DNA from 3 places in the Streptomyces sp. NBC_00005 genome. Region 1 is predicted to be linked to each of the others. Evidence: predicted binding sites of a transcription regulator. Region 1 holds the regulator's gene; each other region holds the start of a gene.
The links. The regulator HrcA, encoded in region 1, represses chaperone genes, less so after heat shock. The targets are predictions, from matches to a motif close to TTNGCACTCNGNNNNNCNGAGTGCNAA.
Positions count from the first base shown of each region.

Region 1 (7,071 bases):
TTGCGAGGGGACGTCGTTATGACGAGGTCCCCGGACCTGGTGCACAACTGCACGGTGACGGACGTCCAGGATGGTGTTCCGCGGAGCCGCTGGCAGCGGCTGCAGCGCCAGTACGTCGAGATGCACCGGGAGACGAGTGAGCCCGTCCCGGACATCGTGGTGCTCGAACGGGGTGCCGGGCCGGACTCCGGCCGCCTCGTACCGGCCGAGGCGGTCACCATGCTCGCCGAGGTCGTGTCCACGGCCAGTGCACACCGCGACTACGTGACCAAACGATCGATCTATGCCGGGGCAGGTGTACCGCTGTACCTGATCGTCGATCCGGCAGCGGCTGAATGCCTCGTACTCACCGAGCCGTACGGGAGCGGCGAGCGCGCCGACTACCGATGTCAGCGCAGCTGGAGATACGGGGAGACGCTCCTCCTGCCCGTGCTCGACACTGGCATCGATACCGCCGAGTTCAGGCCTGTCCAGGCGTCGTGACGAAGTCGATCAACTCCTCCACCCGCCCCAGCAACTCCGGCTCCAGGTCCTTGTAAGACCGCACCCGCCCCAGAATCCCCTGCCAGGCCGCCCCGGTGTTTTCCGGCCACCCCAGCGCCCGGCACACCCCCGTCTTCCAGTCCTGCCCGTGCGGCACCCGCGGCCAGCCTGCGATCCCCAGTGACGACGGCTTCACCGCCTCCCAGATGTCGATGTACGGGTGGCCGACGACCAAGGCGTGCTCGCTCGTCACCGCCTGCGCGATGCGCCACTCCTTCGACCCCGGCACCAGGTGGTCCACCAGGACCCCCAGCCGTGCGTCCGGCCCCGGTGCGAATTCGGCCACGATCGACGGCAGGTCGTCCACGCCCTCCAGGTACTCCACGACCACGCCCTCGATGCGCAGGTCGTCGCCCCACACCCGCTCGACCAGCTCCGCGTCGTGCCGCCCCTCGACGTAGATGCGCCCGGCCCGGGCCACGCGCGCGCGTGCGCCCGGGACGGCGACCGAACCGGATGCCGTACGGGTGGGACGTGCCGGAGCGGACGAGGACGGGCGGACGAGCGTCACCACCCGTCCCTCCAGGAGGAAGCCCCGCGGCTCCATCGGGAAGACACGGTGCTTGCCGAAGCGGTCCTCCAGGGTCACCGTGCCCGCCTCGCAGCGGATCACCGCGCCGCAGAAACCGGTGCCGGGTTCCTCGACCACCAGACCGGGTTCGGCCGGGACCTCCGGGACGGGCTTGGGCTTCTTCCACGGCGGGGTCAGGTCGGCGGAGTACTGGCGCATTCGGATGACGATAGGAGAAGCCGCCGGGCGGCGGTCACGACACGCCGAAACGCGCGGCCAGCTCGTCCCGCTGTGCCCGCACGAACCCCGCGTCCACCACCGCTCCGTGACCGGGCACGTACAGCGCGTCCTCGCCGCCGAGGTCCAGGAGCCGGTCGAGGGCGGCCGGCCAGTGCGACGGTACGGCGTCGGGGCCGGCCTGCGGCTCGCCGGATTCCTCGACCAGGTCGCCGCAGAAGACGACCTCCGGGGAGCCGGGGACCAGGACGACGAGGTCGTGGGCGGTGTGGCCCGGGCCCACGTTCGCGAGCAGGACCTGCCGCCCGGCGCCCAGGTCGAGGGTCCACTCGCCGGTCACGTGATGGCGGGGCGGCGCCAGCGCGTCGACCGCCTCCTCGGCCACGCGCGCGTCCAGACCGTTGCCCACGGCGTCGGCGCGCAGCTCCTCGCGCGCGTGCCGGGCGCCGAACACCGTGTCCATCCCCACCGGGCCGTACACCTCCGCGCCCGTGAACGCCGCCGCCCCGAAGACATGGTCGAAGTGCGGATGCGTGAGCGCGAGATGGGTCACACGGTGCCCGGCGATCTCCTGTGCCTCGGTGCGCAACCGAGCGCCCTCCGCGAGGCTCGACCCCGCGTCGATCACCAGCGCCGCGCCCTCGCCGACGACCAGCCCCGCAGTGCAGTCCCAGCCGGGAAGCCGGCAGCGCCCGACCCCGGCCGCGACCCGCTCCCACCCGAACTCTTCCCAAGTCACCCTCATACGGCGACGCTAACGGTGACACCCTTGAACAGCACGACGTCGCGGGACCGGCCTTGCCCGGGGCGTACCCCACCGCCGTACACTGGGCCGGGGAACGCTGGCACTCGGACGGACAGAGTGCCAGGCGACGGGCCTGGGGGACGACTTCTGGAGGTGTGCGCGATGCTGAGTGAACGACGGCTTCAGGTACTGCGCGCCATCGTCCAGGACTACGTCGGCACCGAGGAGCCGGTGGGGTCGAAGGCCCTGACCGAGCGGCACAACCTCGGGGTGTCCCCGGCCACGGTCCGCAACGACATGGCCGCCCTGGAGGACGAGGGGTTCATCGCCCAGCCGCACACCAGCGCCGGGCGGATCCCGACCGACAAGGGGTACCGCCTGTTCGTCGACAAGCTCGCCGGCGTCAAGCCGATGTCGGCGCCCGAGCGGCGGGCCATCCAGAACTTCCTCGACGGCGCCGTCGATCTCGACGACGTGGTGGCGCGTACCGTGCGGCTGCTCGCGCAGCTCACACGGCAGGTCGCCGTCGTGCAGTACCCGTCCCTGACCCGCTCGACCGTGCGGCACGTGGAGCTGCTCTCGCTCGCCCCCGCGCGCGTGATGCTCGTGCTGATCACGGACACCGGCCGGGTCGAGCAGCGCATGGTCGACTGCCCGGCGCCGGTCGGCGAGGCCTCGCTCGCCGACCTGCGGGCGCGGCTCAACAGCCGGGTCGCGGGGCGGCGGTTCTCGGACGTCCCCCTCCTCGTGGAAGACCTGCCCGAGGGCTTCGACCTCGAGGACCGGGGTACGGTCTCGACAGTGCTCTCCACTCTCCTGGAGACACTCGTCGAGGAGAACGAGGAGCGGCTGATGATCGGCGGCACCGCCAATCTGACCCGCTTCGGACATGACTTCCCCCTCACCATCCGCCCCGTCCTGGAGGCGCTGGAGGAGCAGGTCGTGCTCCTCAAGTTGCTTGGTGAGGCGGGGGATTCGGGCATGACGGTGCGCATCGGGCACGAGAACGCCTATGAGGGACTCAACTCCACTTCTGTGGTGTCGGTCGGTTACGGTTCGGGCGGCGAGGCAGTCGCCAAGCTCGGCGTGGTCGGACCGACCCGCATGGATTACCCGGGAACGATGGGAGCGGTACGCGCAGTGGCACGGTACGTCGGACAGATCCTGGCGGAGTCCTAAGTGGCCACGGACTACTACGCCGTTCTCGGCGTGCGCCGCGACGCGTCGCAGGAAGAGATCAAGAAGGCCTTCCGGCGGCTCGCGCGCGAGCTGCACCCGGACGTCAATCCGGATCCGAAGACCCAGGAGCGGTTCAAGGAGATCAACGCCGCCTACGAGGTGCTGTCGGACCCGCAGAAGAAGCAGGTCTACGACCTCGGCGGCGACCCCCTCTCGCAGGCGGGCGGCGCAGGCGCGGGCGGCTTCGGCGCCGGTGGCTTCGGGAACTTCTCGGACATCATGGACGCGTTCTTCGGTACGGCGTCGCAGCGCGGGCCGCGCTCGCGCACCCGCAGGGGCCAGGACGCGATGATCCGGCTGGAGATCGACCTCGACGAGGCGGCCTTCGGTACGACCAAGGACATCCAGGTCGACACGGCGATCGTCTGCGCCACCTGCAGCGGTGAGGGCGCGGCGCCCGGCACGACCGCTCAGACGTGTGACATGTGCCGCGGTCGCGGTGAGGTGTCGCAGGTGACGCGGTCCTTCCTGGGCCAGGTCATGACCTCGCGTCCGTGCCCGCAGTGCCAGGGCTTCGGCACCGTGGTTCCCACGCCGTGCCCGGAGTGCGCCGGTGACGGTCGCGTACGGTCCCGTCGCACCCTCACGGTCAAGATCCCGGCCGGTGTCGACAACGGCACCCGCATCCAGCTCGCGGGCGAGGGCGAGGTCGGCCCCGGCGGCGGTCCCGCCGGTGACCTCTACGTCGAGATCCACGAGCTGCCGCACTCGACCTTCCAGCGGCGCGGCGACGACCTGCACTGCACGGTCACCATCCCGATGACCGCCGCATCCCTCGGCACCAAGGTCCCGCTGGAGACGCTCGACGGCATGGAGGAGATCGACATCCGGCCCGGCACCCAGTCCGGCCAGTCGATCCCGCTGCACGGCCGCGGCGTCACGCATCTGCGCGGCGGCGGCCGCGGCGACCTCATCGTCCACGTCGAGGTCCAGACCCCGAACAAGCTGGACCCGGAGCAGGAGCGACTGCTGCGCGAGCTGGCCAAGCTGCGGGGCGAGGAGCGGCCCACAGGGCAGTTCCAGCCGGGGCAGCAAGGGCTGTTCTCGCGGCTGAAGGATGCCTTCAATGGTCGCTGACGCGAGCTGGGCGATGACTGCCGGGGGTCCGGGGGTCGTCCCCCGGGCAGACACAGTCAGCCGGGGCAGCAAGGGCTGTTCTCGCGGCTGAAGGATGCGTTCAACGGGCGCTGAGGTGGTGCTGGGGGCTGCCGCCCCCAGACCCCCGCTTCGGCCTGAACGGCCTCGTCCTCAAACGCCGGACGGGCTGAAAATACTGGCCGGCGTCCAGAGGTGCCGTAGGCCTATGCCTTGCCGAAGACCCGATTCGGACTTGTTCGGAGGACGTGACAACATGCCGTCATGTCCTCCGCACTGACCGATCTCTTCCCTCATCCGATCGTGCAGGCCCCCATGGCGGGCGGCGTCTCCGTGCCGCATCTCGCCGCGGCCGTGGCCGAGGCCGGCGGGCTCGGGTTCCTCGCCGCCGGGTACAAGACGGCCGACGGCATGTACCAGGAGATCAAACAGCTTCGGAGCCTCACGAGCCGCCCCTTCGGCGTGAACCTCTTCATGCCGCAGCCCGAATACGCGGACCCCGGCGCGATCGAGATCTACGCCCACCAGCTGGCCGGCGAGGCCTCCTGGTACGAGACCGAGCTCGGCGACCCGGACAGCGGCCGCGACGACGGCTACGACACCAAGCTCGCCGTGCTGCTCGACAACCCGGTGCCGGTGGTCTCCTTCCACTTCGGCGTCCCGAGCCGCGACGTGATCGACTCCCTGCACCGCGTCGGAACGTTCACCCTGGTCGCCGCGACCACCCCGGAGGAGGCCCTCGCCGTGGAGCGGTCCGGCGCCGACGCGGTCGTCACGCAGGGCATCGAGGCCGGCGGCCACCAGGGCACCCACCGCGACATCCCGGAGAACGACGGCACCGGCATCGGCCTGCTCTCCCTCATCGCCCAGGTCCGCGAGACCGTGAGCATCCCGATCGTCGCCGCAGGCGGCATCATGCGCGGCGGCCAGATCGCCGCGGCGCTCGCGGCGGGCGCGAGCGCGGCGCAGCTCGGCACGGCGTTCCTCGCCACGCCGGAGTCCGGTGCCAACGCCGTCCACAAGCAGGCGCTGACCAACCCCCTGTTCGTCCGTACGGAGTTGACGCGCGCGTTCTCCGGCCGCCCGGCCCGCGGCCTGGTCAACCGCTTCCTGCGCGAGCACGGCCCGTACGCCCCCGCCGCCTACCCGGAGGTCCACCACCTCACCTCGCCCCTGCGCAAGCAGGCCGCCGCGTCCGGCGACGCGCAGGGCATGGCGCTGTGGGCGGGGCAGGGTCACCGCATGGCCCGCGAACTTCCCGCCGGGCGGCTGGTGGAGGTCCTCGCCGCCGAACTCGACGCCGCCAAGACAGCGTTGTCGGGCAAGGGCGATCTGCGATGACCGCGCCGGTGTTCGTCGTCGAGTCCCTGGCGGGCGTGGGCGCCGGGGCGATCGTCGAACTGGACGGCGCCGAGGGGCGGCACGCGGTGTCCGTACGGCGGCTGCAGCCCGGCGAGGACGTGGTGCTGACCGACGGTCTGGGCCGCGGCGCCGCCGGTGCGGTCGTCCGCACGGAGGGCAAGGACCGCCTGTTCGTCGAGCCCTCCGAGTTCCCCTTCGAGCCCGAACCGGCGCCCCGTATCACCGTCGTCCAGGCCCTCCCCAAGGGCGACCGCGGCGAGCTGGCCGTCGAGACGATGACCGAGACCGGCGTCGACGCGATCGTTCCCTGGTCGGCGGCCCGCTGCATCACCCAGTGGAAGGGCGACCGGGGCCTGAAGGCCCTCGCCAAGTGGCGTGCCACGGCCCGCGAGGCCGGCAAGCAGTCCCGTCGGCTGCGCTTCCCGGAGGTCGCGGACGCGGCAACGACCAAGCAGGTTGCCGCACTTCTCGCCAAAGCCGACTTCGCCGCCGTACTGCACGAGGACCGCGACTACGGCAGCGAACCGCTGGCCACCGCCGAACTGCCCGCCGAGGGCGAGATCGTGCTGGTCGTCGGCCCCGAGGGGGGCGTCTCCCAGGACGAGTTGGCGCTCTTCGAGGAGGCGGGCGCGAAGGCGTACCGGCTCGGGCGTAGCGTGCTGCGTACGTCGACCGCCGGTACCGCGGCGACCGCCCTGCTCCTGGGCCGCACCGGCCGCTGGTCCTGAACCTCACAGGGGGAACACCGTGGAACTCGCCCAAGTCCGCCTCCTCGTCACCGACTTCGCCGCCTGCTACCGCTTCTACGCCGAGGTCCTCGGCCTCAAGCCGCAGTCGGGCGCGGCCGAGGGACCGTACGAGAAGTTCAGCGCGGCCACCGGTTCGGCGGGCATCGCCCTCCAGGACCGTTCGATGATGGCCGAGGTCCTGAACGAGCTGGGCGACACGGCAACGGGCCACCGCTCCCTGGTGGTTCTCCGGGTCGACGACCTCGACACCTACTGCGAACAGATCGCCACCCGGGGCGCCACCCTCGTCCACGGCCCGTCCCCCATGACGGACCGCATGCGGGTGGCGCACCTCAAGGACCCGGAGGGCAACGTGGTGGAACTGCAGGAGTGGTTGCTGCTGCGCGGCTGATCACTCAGGGGTGCGCGGCGGGCGCTTTCGTGACCGTATGCGCTCTACCGCGGAAGCGGACTCGGTGGCAGGCTGCCGTCCATGGGGGCGTTGAGGCGCATTTGGCGGCGGCCGCGGGGACGGCGGGCGGCGGCCGCGGTGGTGTTCGCTGTGCTGGCCGTCGGTGGAGCCGTCGCGTGTGATCCCGGCGGGCTGAACT
Region 1 is NZ_CP108316.1:7,143,132-7,150,202, forward strand. Features, by position in the region: gene OG303_RS32720 (Uma2 family endonuclease) at 1-483, shown strand, start outside; gene OG303_RS32725 (DUF3097 domain-containing protein) at 461-1,273, opposite strand; gene OG303_RS32730 (MBL fold metallo-hydrolase) at 1,308-2,036, opposite strand; gene hrcA (heat-inducible transcriptional repressor HrcA) at 2,199-3,215, shown strand; gene dnaJ (molecular chaperone DnaJ) at 3,216-4,352, shown strand; gene OG303_RS32745 (nitronate monooxygenase) at 4,635-5,711, shown strand; gene OG303_RS32750 (16S rRNA (uracil(1498)-N(3))-methyltransferase) at 5,708-6,460, shown strand; gene OG303_RS32755 (VOC family protein) at 6,480-6,872, shown strand; gene OG303_RS32760 (hypothetical protein) at 6,954-7,071, shown strand, end outside.

Region 2 (7,071 bases), 2.6 Mb from region 1:
ACGAGCATCGCCACCCTCTACGGCCTGCTCGCCGCCCGCGCCCCGTCCCCGGTCGTCGAACTCAACCGCGCGGTCGCCGTGTCGATGGCGCAGGGCCCGGCCGAGGGACTCGAGCTCGTCGACGCCCTGGCCGCCGAACCCGCCCTGCGCGACTACCACTTGCTGCCCAGCGTGCGCGGCGACCTGCTGGCCCGCCTCGGGCGTACGGCGGAGGCGCGCGAGGAGTTCGCACGGGCGGCCGGGCTCGCCCGCAACGAACGCGAGCGGGAGTTGCTGCGCGGCAAACTCCGTTCGCTCGGGGATCAGTAGCCGCTCACACGGGGGCACCGATCAGCATGGTCGGCGCCCCCGCAACACGCGTCAGGAACACGGTCGCCGCATTCGGCCCCTGCGGCTTCACCTTCTTCCGCAACTCCTCCGGTTCCACCGCCGACCCCCGCTTCTTCACGGTCAGCGTCCCGACCCCCCGCTCCCGCAACAGCGCCTTCAACTTCTTCACGTTGAAGGGGAGTTGGTCGGTGATCTCGTACGAGGTCGCGTACGGCGTCGGCCGCAACTCGTCCGCGGTGACGTACGCGATGGTCGCGTCGACCAGCCCGCCGTCCAGCTGCTCGGCCACCTCGGCGACCAGATGGGCCCGGATGACCGCGCCGTCGGGCTCGTACAAGTACCGCCCGACGGGCCGGACTTGGGGATCGGGCAGCCCCTTCCCCAGGAGCGTGCGTGCCCCCGGCAGCAGGGTGGCACGCACCGCCCCGGGTTCCGTCCCGAACCACAGCACCGCCTCCTTCACATCCCCGCCGTCCGAGATCCACTCGGCCTCGGCCTCGCCGGGCACGGCCTCGTGCGGGATGCCGGGCGCCACCTTCAGCGCGGCGCGCGGCGCCTTGCGAGCGGCCTCGACCGCCCACGACAACGGCGGCGAGTACGCCTCCGGATCGAAGATTCTCCCGCGCCCACCGCGCCGCGCCGGATCGACGAACACGGCGTCATATCCGTCCGTACCCACCCCCATGACGTCCGCCTCCCGCACCTCGATCAGCGCGGCGAGCCCGAGGGCGTCGGCGTTCGCGCGCGCCACGGCGACCGTCAGCGGATCCCGGTCCACGGCGAGCACCCGGATCCCGGCCCGGGCGAGCGCGATGGCATCACCGCCGATCCCGCAGCACAGGTCGGCGAGGGAGGCGACGCCCATCGCCTTCAGCCGCTCGGCCCGGTACGTGGCGACACGCGCCCGCGTCGACTGCTCGACCCCGTTCGGCGTGAAGAACATCCGCTCCGCGTCCTCGGCGCCGAACTTGGCCGCCGCCCGCTGCCGCAGCCGCGCCTGCCCGAGTGCCGCCGACACCAGCTCGGCGGGATGTTCGCGGCGCAGCCGGGTGGCGACGGCGAGCTCGTCGGCCGGAGCCGTGCCGCGCACCGCGTCGAGGAGGGCGCGGCCTTCGGGGGTGAGGAGAGGAGCGAGGTCGTTCACCGGCTCATTGTGGGCCAGTCGGTGGACGGTGTGCCGCCGGCCGCGGTGTCGGGCCGGGATCCGGGCGGTGACCTGCGAGGATCCGGCCCCATGCGAGCAGTCGTACAAAATGACAAGAATCGCGCTTATGGGGCGAAGCGGATCCGCGGCGGAATCGCCGTGCTCGCCCTCGCGGCCGTCGCCTCGGGCTGCGCCCAGCCCGGCGGTTCGCCGGTGCGCCCGGCCTCGGGCCAGCAACCGCTGCAGGCACCCCCCGCCCGCGCCCTCGACTCGTACGCCACGAAGCTGCGCGTGGCGTACGCGGCCCGGGTCGCCGCGGCGAAGCGCTGGGGCCTGGCGAGGGTCCCGCTGACGGCTCCGCCGCCGCCCGCGAAGAAGCCCAGGATCACGGCCCGCGAGGGCTTCGAGGTGGACGGCCAGGAGGAACTGAACCTCCCGCCCGTCTTCACGACCGTCCCCACCCGGCAGAAGGTCGTCTTCCTGACCATCGACGACGGGGCCGAGAAGGACCCGGCGTTCCTGCGGATGATGAGCGACCTGAAGATCCCGTTCACCGCCTTCCTCAGCGGCTTCCTGATCAAGGACGACTACGCCTACTTCAAGAAGATGCAGGACCTGGGCATCGTCCTGAACAACCACACGCTGACCCACCCGTATCTCCCGGGCCTGTCCTACCGGCAGCAGAAGCACGAGATCTGCGGCATGCAGGACGTGATCGAGAAGCACTACGGCAAGCGCCCCACCGTCTTCCGCCCGCCCTTCGGCAACTACAACCAGGACACCCTGCGCGCCGCCAAGTCCTGCGGCATCAAGTACGCGCCCATCTGGGACGAGGAGGTCTTCGTCGACCACTGGGAGTACCGCGAGGACGACCAGGACCTGCACCCCGGCGACATCGTGCTCACTCACTTCCGTGGCCGCAGCGAGTGGAACGGCACGATGGTCGACGACATGCGCCGCTTCCTGAGCAAGGTCACCGCCAAGGGGTACGCGGTGGCCCGCCTGGAGGACTACCTGTGAGGTGGAGGCCCCTGGCGGCCGGCGGGCTGGCGCTCGCCCTGCTCACCGGCTGCGCCCAGTCCGTCGACCCCATCGAACGGCTGGGTGAGAAGGCGGCCCAGCAGGTACGGCCGCACGGACCCGCCGGCGCGGCCGAGCAGCCGTATCGCCGCTGGGGTCTCACGGCCCCGCTGCTCCCCGCCCCGAAGCCTTCCGGTACCTCGCCGGCCCTTGCGGCGGGCCGGGGCCTTCCCCCGGTCGTGTCCCGCATCCCCACCCGGGACAAGGTCGTCTTCCTGACCTACGACGACGGGGCCGAGAAGGATCCGCGGTTCGTCGACATGGTCCGTGAACTGCGCCTGCCGGTCAGCATGTTCCTCACGGACAGCGTCGTCGGACCGGGGTACGGCCACTTCGCCCGGCTCCAGTCCGTCGGCGCGACCATCCAGAACCACACCCTCGACCATCCCGCCCTGCGCGGTCTTCCCTACGCCGGCCAGCGCGCCCAGATCTGCGGCCAGCAGGACAAGCTCAGATCCCGCTTCGGCGGCCACCCCCGCCTCTTCCGTCCGCCCTACGGCACCTACGACACCGCGACCCTGCGAGCGGCCGCCGACTGCGGCATCTCGGCGCTCGTCCTGTGGCGCGCGTCGATCACGGGAGGCGGCGAGCTGACGTACCTGCACGGCGGTCACAGCCTGCGGCCCGGCGACATCGTGGCGGTGGACCCGGACGAGGGCTCGCGGCTGACCCTGCGGGAACGGACGGTGCGACTGCTGCGCCGGGTGCAGGGGGAGGGGCTGCGGGTGGGGCGGCTGGAGGACTACCTGTAGGTGTTTCGGCCCGTACGGCGTTCGAGGACGAGGCCGGTCAGGCCGACGAACCAGGCCGACGCGCCGCAGGGATTGGCACTCCGCTTGACCGAGTGCTAATCGCGGTCATAGTCTCGGGTCTGGCACTCCCCCCTGGAGAGTGCCAACTACGCGACGGGCAGGTCCGGCACCCGCGACGACGGATCCACCTGGTCGCCACCTCAGACAGTTAACCCCGTGAGATCTCCGAAGGGGGAGGTCGGATCGTGACGACCACCAGCTCCAAGGTTGCCATCAAGCCGCTCGAGGACCGCATCGTGGTCCAGCCGCTGGACGCCGAGCAGACCACGGCCTCGGGCCTGGTCATTCCGGACACCGCCAAGGAGAAGCCCCAGGAGGGCGTCGTCCTGGCCGTGGGCCCGGGTCGCTTCGAGAACGGCGAGCGTCTTCCGCTCGACGTGAAGACCGGCGACATCGTGCTGTACAGCAAGTACGGCGGCACCGAGGTGAAGTACAACGGCGAGGAGTACCTCGTCCTCTCGGCTCGCGACGTGCTCGCGATCATCGAGAAGTAATTCACCCCGCTTTTCAGCAGTGAACTGCGCCCCTGGCACCCGCGACGTTATGAAGCCGGGCGTCGGGGGCGCGGTTCGTTACACCCACGTTTTCCGAGAGGGCTGAACCGCTCCCATGGCGAAGATCCTGAAGTTCGACGAGGACGCCCGTCGCGCCCTCGAGCGCGGCGTCAACAAGCTTGCCGACACGGTCAAGGTGACGATCGGCCCCAAGGGCCGCAACGTCGTCATCGACAAGAAGTTCGGTGCCCCCACCATCACCAACGACGGCGTCACCATCGCCCGCGAGGTCGAGGTAGAGGACCCGTACGAGAACCTCGGCGCCCAGCTGGTGAAGGAGGTGGCGACCAAGACCAACGACATCGCGGGTGACGGCACCACCACCGCCACCGTGCTCGCCCAGGCGCTCGTGCGCGAGGGCCTGCGCAACGTCGCCGCGGGTGCCTCCCCGGCCGCCCTGAAGAAGGGCATCGACGCCGCGGTCAAGGCCATCTCCGACGAGCTGCTCGCGACCGCGCGCCCGATCGATGAGAAGTCCGACATCGCGGCCGTCGCCGGTCTGTCCGCTCAGGACAGCCAGGTCGGCGAGCTCATCGCCGAGGCGATGGACAAGGTCGGCAAGGACGGTGTCATCACCGTCGAGGAGTCCAACACCTTCGGTCTGGAGCTGGACTTCACCGAGGGCATGGCCTTCGACAAGGGCTACCTGTCGCCGTACTTCGTGACGGACCAGGAGCGCATGGAGGCCGTCCTCGAGGACCCGTACATCCTCATCAACCAGGGCAAGATCTCCTCCATCCAGGACCTGCTGCCGCTGCTCGAGAAGGTCATCCAGTCGGGTGCCTCCAAGCCGCTGCTGATCATCGCCGAGGACGTCGAGGGCGAGGCCCTGTCGACCCTGGTCGTCAACAAGATCCGCGGCACCTTCAACGCGGTCGCGGTCAAGGCCCCCGGCTTCGGCGACCGCCGCAAGGCGATGCTCCAGGACCTGGCCGTCCTCACCGGCGCCACGGTCATCTCCGAGGAGGTCGGCCTCAAGCTCGACCAGGCCGACCTGGACGTGCTGGGCTCCGCCCGCCGTGTCACGGTCACCAAGGACGACACGACCGTCGTCGACGGTGCCGGCGACTCCGCGGACGTCACGGGCCGCGTCGCCCAGATCAAGGCCGAGATCGAGAACACGGACTCCGACTGGGACCGCGAGAAGCTCCAGGAGCGCCTCGCGAAGCTGGCCGGCGGCGTGTGCGTGATCAAGGTCGGCGCCGCCACCGAGGTGGAGCTGAAGGAGAAGAAGCACCGCCTGGAGGACGCCATCTCCGCGACCCGCGCCGCGGTCGAGGAGGGCATCGTCTCCGGTGGTGGCTCCGCGCTCGTCCACGCCGCCAAGGTGCTCGAGGGCGGCCTCGGCAAGACCGGCGACGAGGCCACCGGTGTCGCCGTCGTCCGCCGCGCGGTCGTCGAGCCGCTGCGCTGGATCGCCGAGAACGCGGGCCTGGAGGGCTACGTCATCACCTCCAAGGTCGCCGAGCTCGAGGCGGGCCAGGGCTTCAACGCCGCCACCGGCGAGTACGGCGACCTGGTCAAGGCCGGCGTCATCGACCCGGTCAAGGTCACCCGCTCCGCCCTGGAGAACGCCGCCTCCATCGCCTCCCTCCTCCTGACGACCGAGACCCTGGTCGTCGAGAAGAAGGAAGAGGAAGAGCCGGCCGCGGCGGGCCACGGTCACGGCCACGCCCACTGATCTCGGTCAGTACGTACGAAGGCCCGGCACCCCTGGGGTGCCGGGCCTTCGCGTTGCCGTCCTACTGTTCCAGCCCCTCCAGCGCACCCAGCTGCGCCATCAGCCCCAGCCGGTCGTACTGCCACCAGCCCTCGACGACCTTCTCGTGCTCGCCGAACCGGTGAATGGTCGTGCCGGTCATGGTGACCCGCTGCCCATTCGACGCAATCCCCATGAACTCGGCCTTCTGGGTCCCGCTCCAGGTCCACCGGGTGCACACCCGGTCCCCCTGCGTGACCTGGTCGTCCACGGTGAACGAGAAGTCGAAGGCGCCGCGCCACATCGCGATCTCGCGCCGCATCGCGTCCATGCCGATGGCGTCCTGCTCGTTGGCGGGATCGTGGTCGTGGTAGTTCTCGGCGATCATGTCGTCGAGCGGGGGCAACTCCCCCTCGGTGCCCAGCGTCTCGAAGAACCGCCGTGAGATGTCCGAGTTCAACTGCTCGTCGCGTACGACGTCCAGATCCGTGAACGTCGGCATCTCGTCGCAGAGCGCGACCATCTCCCGGAAGATCTTGTCGGTCTCGGGCAGCTGGGAGTTCCGCATCGCCTCCTCGTACGACGGGAACTCCACGATCTCGATGAAGTGCGACGCGTCCGACCGGTCCTTCCCGATCACACTGTGCGTCGCGGTCCGCTTCCCCTTGGTCTGTTCGACCCACGTGTCCATCAGCTGGTTCATGTCGTCGAACCGGCTGGTCCTGCAGTCGATGATCTGAACGAAGGTCATGGTGTGCCTCCGGCCCCCCTGGGTCCGGTTGAACAGCACCATTCTCCCACCAGGACCCCCGGAGCCCCTCGCGAAGAGGCGGCACAGAGGCCGCAGAGGGGCTACTGCGGCCCGTACTTCCGCCCGGTCCGCGAGGAAATCCCGCCCATGAGACCCCGGGGCGTCACCTTCACGATCCCCATCAGCGCCTTGTACCGCGGATCCGGAATGGACAGCGACTTCCCGCGCGCGAGATCCCCCAGCGCGGCCGCCACCAGCTTGTCCGCGTCCAGCCACATCCAGCCGGGGATGTTGTCCGTCCCCATCCCCGCCCGCTGATGGAACTCTGTCCGCACGAACCCCGGGCACAGTGCCATCAGCCGCACCCCGCTGCCCGCCAGATCCTTCGCGGCCCCCTGCGTGAACTGCACGACCCACGCCTTGGAGGCGCCGTACGTGCCGCGCGGCACGAAGGCGGCGACGGATGCGACGTTGACGACCCCGCCGCGACCACGCTCCCGCATCGCCTCGGTCGCTGCCGCCGTGAGCCGCAGCACCGCCTCGCAGTGGACCTTGAGCATCTGCAGCTCGTCCGCCATCGACACGTCGAGGAAGCGGCCCTTGTTGCCGAAGCCGGCGTTGTTGATCAGCAGGTCGACCGGATTCTTGCGGTCGGCCAGGCGGGTGGCCACGGCCTCGATGCCGTCGTCCGTGGCGAGGTC
Region 2 is NZ_CP108316.1:4,580,509-4,587,579, reverse strand. Features, by position in the region: gene OG303_RS20900 (RNA polymerase sigma factor) at 1-309, shown strand, start outside; gene OG303_RS20895 (THUMP-like domain-containing protein) at 314-1,474, opposite strand; gene OG303_RS20890 (polysaccharide deacetylase family protein) at 1,565-2,494, shown strand; gene OG303_RS20885 (polysaccharide deacetylase family protein) at 2,491-3,306, shown strand; gene groES (co-chaperone GroES) at 3,552-3,860, shown strand; gene groL (chaperonin GroEL) at 3,976-5,601, shown strand; gene OG303_RS20870 (ester cyclase) at 5,663-6,370, opposite strand; gene OG303_RS20865 (SDR family NAD(P)-dependent oxidoreductase) at 6,472-7,071, opposite strand, start outside.
Region 2: groES (co-chaperone GroES) is a predicted target of HrcA. The motif match lies at 3,379-3,405, and genes of this name have one in related genera.

Region 3 (7,071 bases), 1.2 Mb from region 1:
ACGGCCTGCACTACGTCGGTGACCAGCTCGGGCTGCTCGCGCGGGCCGCGTCCTGGCTCGCCCCCGACGGGCTGCTGCTCGCGCACTTCGACCCGGAGTCGGTGCGCCTGGCCGACGGATCGGCCGCCGGGCGGGCGGTCGTGGCGGCGCTGCGGGCGGCCGGGTTCCGGTACAGCGCCCGGCATCACCGGATCGGCCTCGAAGGCGGGCGGGACGTACGGCTGCCGTTCCGGTACCTCGGCGCCGATCCGGGGGCGGGGCCGAACTACACGGGGCAGCCCGCCGTCGGCTCCTACTACTCCCCAGGCCCTGAGACGAACCCGTGAAACGCCCGTGGGCGGCACCCCCTGTCGGAACAGGAAGTGCCGCCCACGGTAAGGACGTTGATCAACCAGAGGTCGATCAGAAGTCCATGTCACCGCCCGGCATGCCGCCACCGGCAGGCGCGGCGGCCTTCTCCGGCTTGTCGGCGATGACGGCCTCGGTGGTGAGGAAGAGCGCGGCGATGGAGGCGGCGTTCTGCAGGGCAGAGCGCGTGACCTTCGCCGGGTCGATGATGCCTTCCTTGACCAGGTCGACGTACTCGCCGGTCGCGGCGTTCAGGCCGTGGCCCGGGGTCAGGTTGCGCACCTTCTCCACCACGACACCGCCCTCGAGGCCGGCGTTGACGGCGATCTGCTTCAGCGGGGCCTCGAGCGCGATGCGCACGGCGTTGGCGCCGGTCGCCTCGTCACCCTCGAGGTCCAGCTTCTCGAAGACGGTGGACGCCTGGATGAGCGCGACGCCACCACCGGCGACGATGCCCTCCTCGACGGCCGCCTTGGCGTTGCGCACGGCGTCCTCGATGCGGTGCTTGCGCTCCTTGAGCTCCACCTCGGTGGCGGCACCGGCCTTGATGACCGCGACACCGCCGGCGAGCTTCGCCAGGCGCTCCTGCAGCTTCTCGCGGTCGTAGTCCGAGTCGCTGTTCTCGATCTCGGCGCGGATCTGGTTGACCCGGCCCTGGACCTGCTCGGAGGAGCCGGCACCGTCGACGATGGTGGTCTCGTCCTTGGTGATGACGACCTTGCGGGCCTTGCCCAGGAGGTCGAGGGAGGTGTTCTCGAGCTTGAGACCGACCTCCTCGGAGATGACCTCGCCACCGGTGAGGATGGCGATGTCGTTCAGCATCGCCTTGCGGCGGTCACCGAAGCCCGGGGCCTTGACCGCGACGGACTTGAAGGTGCCGCGGATCTTGTTGACGACCAGGGTCGACAGGGCCTCGCCCTCGACGTCCTCGGCGATGATCAGCAGCGGCTTGCCCGACTGCATGACCTTCTCGAGGAGCGGGAGCAGGTCCTTGACGGAACCGATCTTGGAGTTGGCGATGAGGATGTACGGGTCGTCGAGCGACGCCTCCATCCGCTCCATGTCGGTGGCGAAGTACGCCGAGATGTAGCCCTTGTCGAAGCGCATACCCTCGGTGAGCTCCAGCTCCAGACCGAAGGTCTGGGACTCCTCGACGGTGATGACGCCTTCCTTGCCGACCTTGTCCATCGCCTCGGCGATGAGCTCGCCGATCTGGGTGTCGGCGGCGGAGATGGAGGCCGTGGAGGCGATCTGCTCCTTGGTCTCGACATCCTTGGCCTGCTCGAGCAGGGCACCGGAGACGGCCTCGACGGCCTTCTCGATACCGCGCTTGAGGGCCATCGGGTTGGCGCCGGCGGCTACGTTGCGCAGGCCTTCCTTGACGAGGGCCTGGGCGAGAACGGTCGCGGTGGTCGTACCGTCACCGGCGACGTCGTCCGTCTTCTTGGCGACTTCCTTGACCAGCTCGGCGCCGATCTTCTCGAACGGGTCCTCGAGCTCGATCTCCTTGGCGATGGAGACACCATCGTTGGTGATCGTGGGGGCGCCCCACTTCTTCTCGAGGACGACGTTGCGGCCCTTGGGGCCGAGCGTCACCTTCACGGCGTCCGCGAGCTGGTTCATGCCGCGCTCGAGGCCGCGCCGCGCCTCCTCGTCGAACGCGATGATCTTGGCCATGTGAAGTGGTCCCTCCAGGACTGGGGGTGATTCCTTCGGACCGCGCCCGCGCCCGCGACGGACGGCTCGCCTGCCTCGTGGTTCCTTGCCCCACCCGGCCTGCGGGCCTCACCGACCCGGTCCTTCGTTGTCACTCTCACCTTCAGAGTGCTAACGCAATGATTAGCACTCGCCCCCTGCGAGTGCAAGCGCCTCCCGGGGACTGGGCGGGTACCTCCCGGGAACCGGGCCAGGCCCTCCGGGCATGCCGAAGGGCCCGCACCCTGGGGCGCGGACCCTTCGATCAAGAAAAGAAGAACGTCGCTGCAGTTAACCCGGCGCGTGCTTCAGCTGGTCGCCAGTCGGACCATGTCCGCCTGCGGCCCCTTCTGGCCTTGCGAGATCTCGAAATCGACCCGCTGACCCTCTTCCAGGGTGCGGTAGCCGTCCATCTGAATCGCACTGTAGTGGACGAAAACATCCGCACCACCGTCGACCGCGATGAAGCCGTACCCCTTCTCCGCGTTGAACCACTTGACGGTGCCCTGAGCCATGCCTAACTCCCCTATTACTGGCCCTTGCACAGATCCACACTTCGCGGATCCGGGTCAGACCTCACCCCCCACGGTTGGGGGCGTGCGCCGGAACGCGTCGACCGCGGCTGAATGTATCTGTCCAACTGCCGTCTGCAACAGGTCAATCGGACGAGAATTCCGGGCAAGACCGGTCGGGAATTTACCGAGAATTCGCCCGAATTCAGGGCAAGTCGGGCCCCACAAAAGGAGCATAAGACGCAAAAGACCTGCACACTTTGGCTACTTCTCATCGCCGGAGAAGTAAGAACTCATATGCATCCGGCATGCGGAATCGAGCAGGTTCCCCAACTGTACCGTGCTCAACCATGCAGAATTGCCCCCTCCGCTTCTCTCACGGAGGGGGCAATTCGGTGAACTCTCGGTAACTGGCGTTACCCACGGTAATAATCGGGGCGTTCGACCTGTTCGGTCAGCCCCCGGCGACGGCCGGGATGATCGAGACGCCCGCACCGTCCGGAGTCGCCGTCTCCAGCCCCTGCTCGAACCGCACGTCGTCGTCGTTCACGTACACGTTGACGAACCGCCGCAGCTTGCCCTGGTCGTCGAGGACGCGGGCCGCGATCCCGGTGTGGTTCTTCTCCAGGTCGGCGATGACGTCGGCCAGTGTCGCCCCTTCGGCGGTGACCTCGGCCTGCCCGCCGGTGTAGGTGCGCAGGATGGTGGGGATGCGGACGGAAACGCTCATGTTCAAGACCTCCGGTCAGGTACAGCGCCCCATCAGGGGCGCGGGGCTGCAATGAATGTGCGGCTGCCGCCGCGTGGGCGCGACCAGCCCCCACCGGCCCGCAGAAGAACTACGACTCAGCCGAGACCAGCGTCCCGGAACGACTCGAGGTTGGGACGAATGGTCGCAGTCAGCCCGGTGTCGGCCACCGCGTCCAACGTCTTCAGCCCATCACCGGTGTTGAGCACGACCGTGGTCAGGGTCGGGTCCAGCAGACCGTTCTCGATCAGCTTCTTCGTCACGCCGACGGTCACCCCGCCGGCGGTCTCCGCGAAGATCCCCTCGGTCCGGGCAAGCAGCCGAATCGCATCCACGACCTGCTCGTCGTTCACGTCCTCCACCGCACCGCCGGTACGGCGAGCGATGTCGAGGACATACGGCCCGTCCGCCGGGTTACCGATCGCCAGCGACTTCGCGATGGTGTTCGGCTTCTGCGGCCGTACGACGTCGTGCCCCGCCTTGTACGCGACGGAAACCGGGCTGCATCCCTCGGCCTGCGCGCCGAAGATCTTGTACGGCTTGTCCTCGACGAGCCCGAGCCTGATCAGTTCCTGCAGACCCTTGTCGATCTTCGTGAGCTGCGAGCCCGAGGCGATCGGCACGACCAGCTGGTCCGGCAGCTGCCAGCCGAGCTGCTCGCAGATCTCGTACGCCAGGGTCTTGGAGCCCTCCGCGTAGTAGGGCCGCAGGTTGACGTTGACGAAGCCCCAGCCCTCGCCGGCCGGGTCGCCGATCAGCTCGGAGCAGAAACGGTTCACGTCGTCGTAGTTGCCCTCGATGCCGACGAGCTCGCCGCCGTAGACCGCGGCCATGACGACCTTGCCCTGCTCCAGGTCGTGCGGGATGAACACGCACGAGCGGAAGCCGGCGCGGGCGGCGGCGGCACCCACCGCGCCGGCGAGGTTGCCGGTGGAGGAGCAGGAGAGGGTGGTGAAGCCGAAAGCACGCGCGGCCTCGATGGCCTGGGCGACGACGCGGTCCTTGAAGGAGTGGGTCGGGTTGCCGGAGTCGTCCTTGACGAAGAGCTTGCCGGCCTCGACGCCGAGCTCGCGGGCCAGGTTGTCGGCCTTGACGAGCTTGGTCCAGCCCGGGTTGATGTTCGGCTTGTCCGCCACGTCCGCCGGGACGGGCAGCAGGGGCGCGTAACGCCAGATGTTCGCGGGACCCGCCTCGATCTGCTTGCGGAGCTCCTCGGTGTCGTAGGCCGAGAACTCGTACGCGATCTCGAGCGGGCCGAAACACTCCTCGCAGGCGAAGACCGGACCGAGGGGTACCCGGTGACCGCACTCGCGGCACGAGAGAGCCGTGGCGGGACCCAGATCGACGGTGTTCGTGGTGCTTGCAACAGTCTGCGCAGCCATGGAGGCGAGGCCCTTTCTCCTCATCTTCCTCACGACGCATCTCGCCGTGAGACGGATTTGGCACCTTCCCTAGCCGGGAGCCTCGCGTGAACGATCAACACTGATCTACGAGAGCCGACTGGAGGGTTGCCGGGGCTTCATCGGGCCGTATCCCTCTGCCCCTCTGGATGAGCGGTATGCGGTTGTTTAACTCGTTGAACACGAGACGACCCCCGACATGCGATGGTCATCAGCGTTGTCCAAGACTGTAACCGAAGGCCAGGACAGTTGAGATAGTCGTCCGAACCGCGAGATGGCTCTGCTCATCGGCTGCCACCGCAGCGGGCGGCAGATCACACTCTCGCTGACAGAACGCAGAGGAGCCGCCTACGTGCTGGAAGAAGTCGAGCGCTGGCTGAGCACCCACTCCTGGTCGGTGACCGATCGCCCGCTGCACAAGATTCTGGCTGCCAAGCAGCGCACGGGACAGTCGGTCAGCGTGGTGCTGCCCGCTCTCAACGAGGAGGAGACGGTCGGCGACATAGTCGCCGTGATCCGTCACGACCTCATGCAGCAGGTCCCACTCGTCGACGAGATCGTCGTCGTCGACTCGGGGTCCACCGACCGCACGTCCGAGGTCGCCGCGGCGGCCGGGGCCAGGGTCGTGCACCGCGATGACATCCTGCCCCGCATCGCGACCGTCCCCGGCAAGGGCGAGGTGCTGTGGCGCTCGCTCCTCGTCGCCAGCGGGGACATCGTCTGCTTCATCGACGCCGACCTGAAGGAGTTCTCCTCCGATTTCGTCTCCGGCATCGTGGGCCCGCTGCTCACCGATCCCGGGATCGATCTGGTCAAGGGCATGTACGACCGCCCGCTCGGCGGCGCCGCGGGCCAGGGCGGCCGGGTCACCGAGCTGATGGCGCGCCCGCTGCTGAACATGCACTGGCCGCAGCTGGCCGGCTTCGTGCAGCCGCTCGGCGGGGAGTACGCGGCCCGCCGCAGCCTGCTGGAACAGCTGCCGTTCCCGGTCGGGTACGGCGTCGAGCTGGGCATGCTGGTCGACGCCCTGCATCTGGTGGGCCTCGACGCGCTCGCCCAGGTGGACGTCGGCGTGCGCAAGCACCGGCACCAGGACGGGCAGGCGCTGGGCCGCATGGCCGCCGCGATCTACCGCACGGCGCAGCTCAGGCTGGCCCGCGGGCATCTCATCCGGCCGTCGCTGACCCAGTTCGAACGGGGCGCGGACGGCTTCGAACCGCGCACCTTCTCCGTGGACACCGAGGAGCGGCCGCCGATGGTGGAGATCGCCGAGTACGCGGCGCGCAAGGTTGCCTGACGGTTGCCCGAGGGAGGCACGTTACGTGCGCTCACGTGCCGTATACGGACCACCCGCGGAGGGCAACCAAACGTTTGAGCGTTTCCGGGCCGGGCTAGGTTGAGGCTTATGGCTTCCACGCACGACGCTGCTCATCAGGTGCTGGTCGCGTCCAACCGCGGCCCGGTTTCGTACGAAGTGCGGGAGGACGGCTCGCTGGCCGCCAAGCGTGGCGGCGGCGGGCTGGTCTCCGGCCTGTCGGCGATCGGGCCGGACGCGGGCGCCCTGTGGGTGTGCTCGGCGCTGTCCGACGGCGACCGGGAGGCGGTCCGGCGCGGGGTCGGCGAGGACGGCGTGCGGATGCTGGACATCCCGGCCGACGTGCACGAGGACGCGTACAACGGCATCGCGAACTCGGTGCTCTGGTTCGTCCACCACATGCTGTACCAGACCCCGCTGGAGCCGGTCTTCGACGCGGAGTTCCGGCGGCAGTGGGCGTCGTACGAGACGTACAACCGCGCCTTCGCCGAGGCGCTGGCCCAGGAGGCGGCCGAGGGGGCCGCGGTCCTCGTGCAGGACTACCACCTGTGTCTGGTGCCGGGGATGCTGCGCGAGCTGCGGCCGGACCTCAAGATCGGGCACTTCTCGCACACGCCGTGGGCTCCGCCGGAGTACTTCCGGATGCTTCCGGACGACATCCGGGCGCGGCTGATGGAGGGCATGCTCGGGGCTGACCGGGTGGCGTTCCTGACCTGGCGGTGGGCGACGGCGTTCCAGTACTGCGTGCAGGGGCTCGACCCCGATCGCTGGGAGATCACGTGGCCGTCGGGCGCCCCCAGGTCGATCGAGCACCTGGTCGACGGCAGGCGGGGCACCCGCGAGACGTTCATCGGCGTGCACGGCCTCGGCGCCGACGCCGAGTTCCTGCACGCCCGCTCTCACGAGGCCGACGTCGAGGAACGCATGGCGGCCCTGCGTGAGGAGATCGGCGAGGGCCGGAAGACGATCGTCCGGGTCGACCGGACCGAGCTGTCGAAGAACATCGTGCGGGGCCTGCTGGCCTACCGACAGCTGCTCGACGACCACCCCGAG
Region 3 is NZ_CP108316.1:5,964,152-5,971,222, reverse strand. Features, by position in the region: gene OG303_RS27510 (class I SAM-dependent methyltransferase) at 1-326, shown strand, start outside; gene groL (chaperonin GroEL) at 403-2,025, opposite strand; gene OG303_RS27500 (cold-shock protein) at 2,352-2,558, opposite strand; gene OG303_RS27495 (ubiquitin-like small modifier protein 1) at 3,010-3,285, opposite strand; gene thrC (threonine synthase) at 3,402-4,685, opposite strand; SAM riboswitch class I at 4,703-4,859, opposite strand; gene OG303_RS27485 (glucosyl-3-phosphoglycerate synthase) at 5,056-6,000, shown strand; gene OG303_RS27480 (trehalose-6-phosphate synthase) at 6,109-7,071, shown strand, end outside.
Region 3: groL (chaperonin GroEL) is a predicted target of HrcA. The motif match lies at 2,153-2,179, and genes of this name have one in related genera.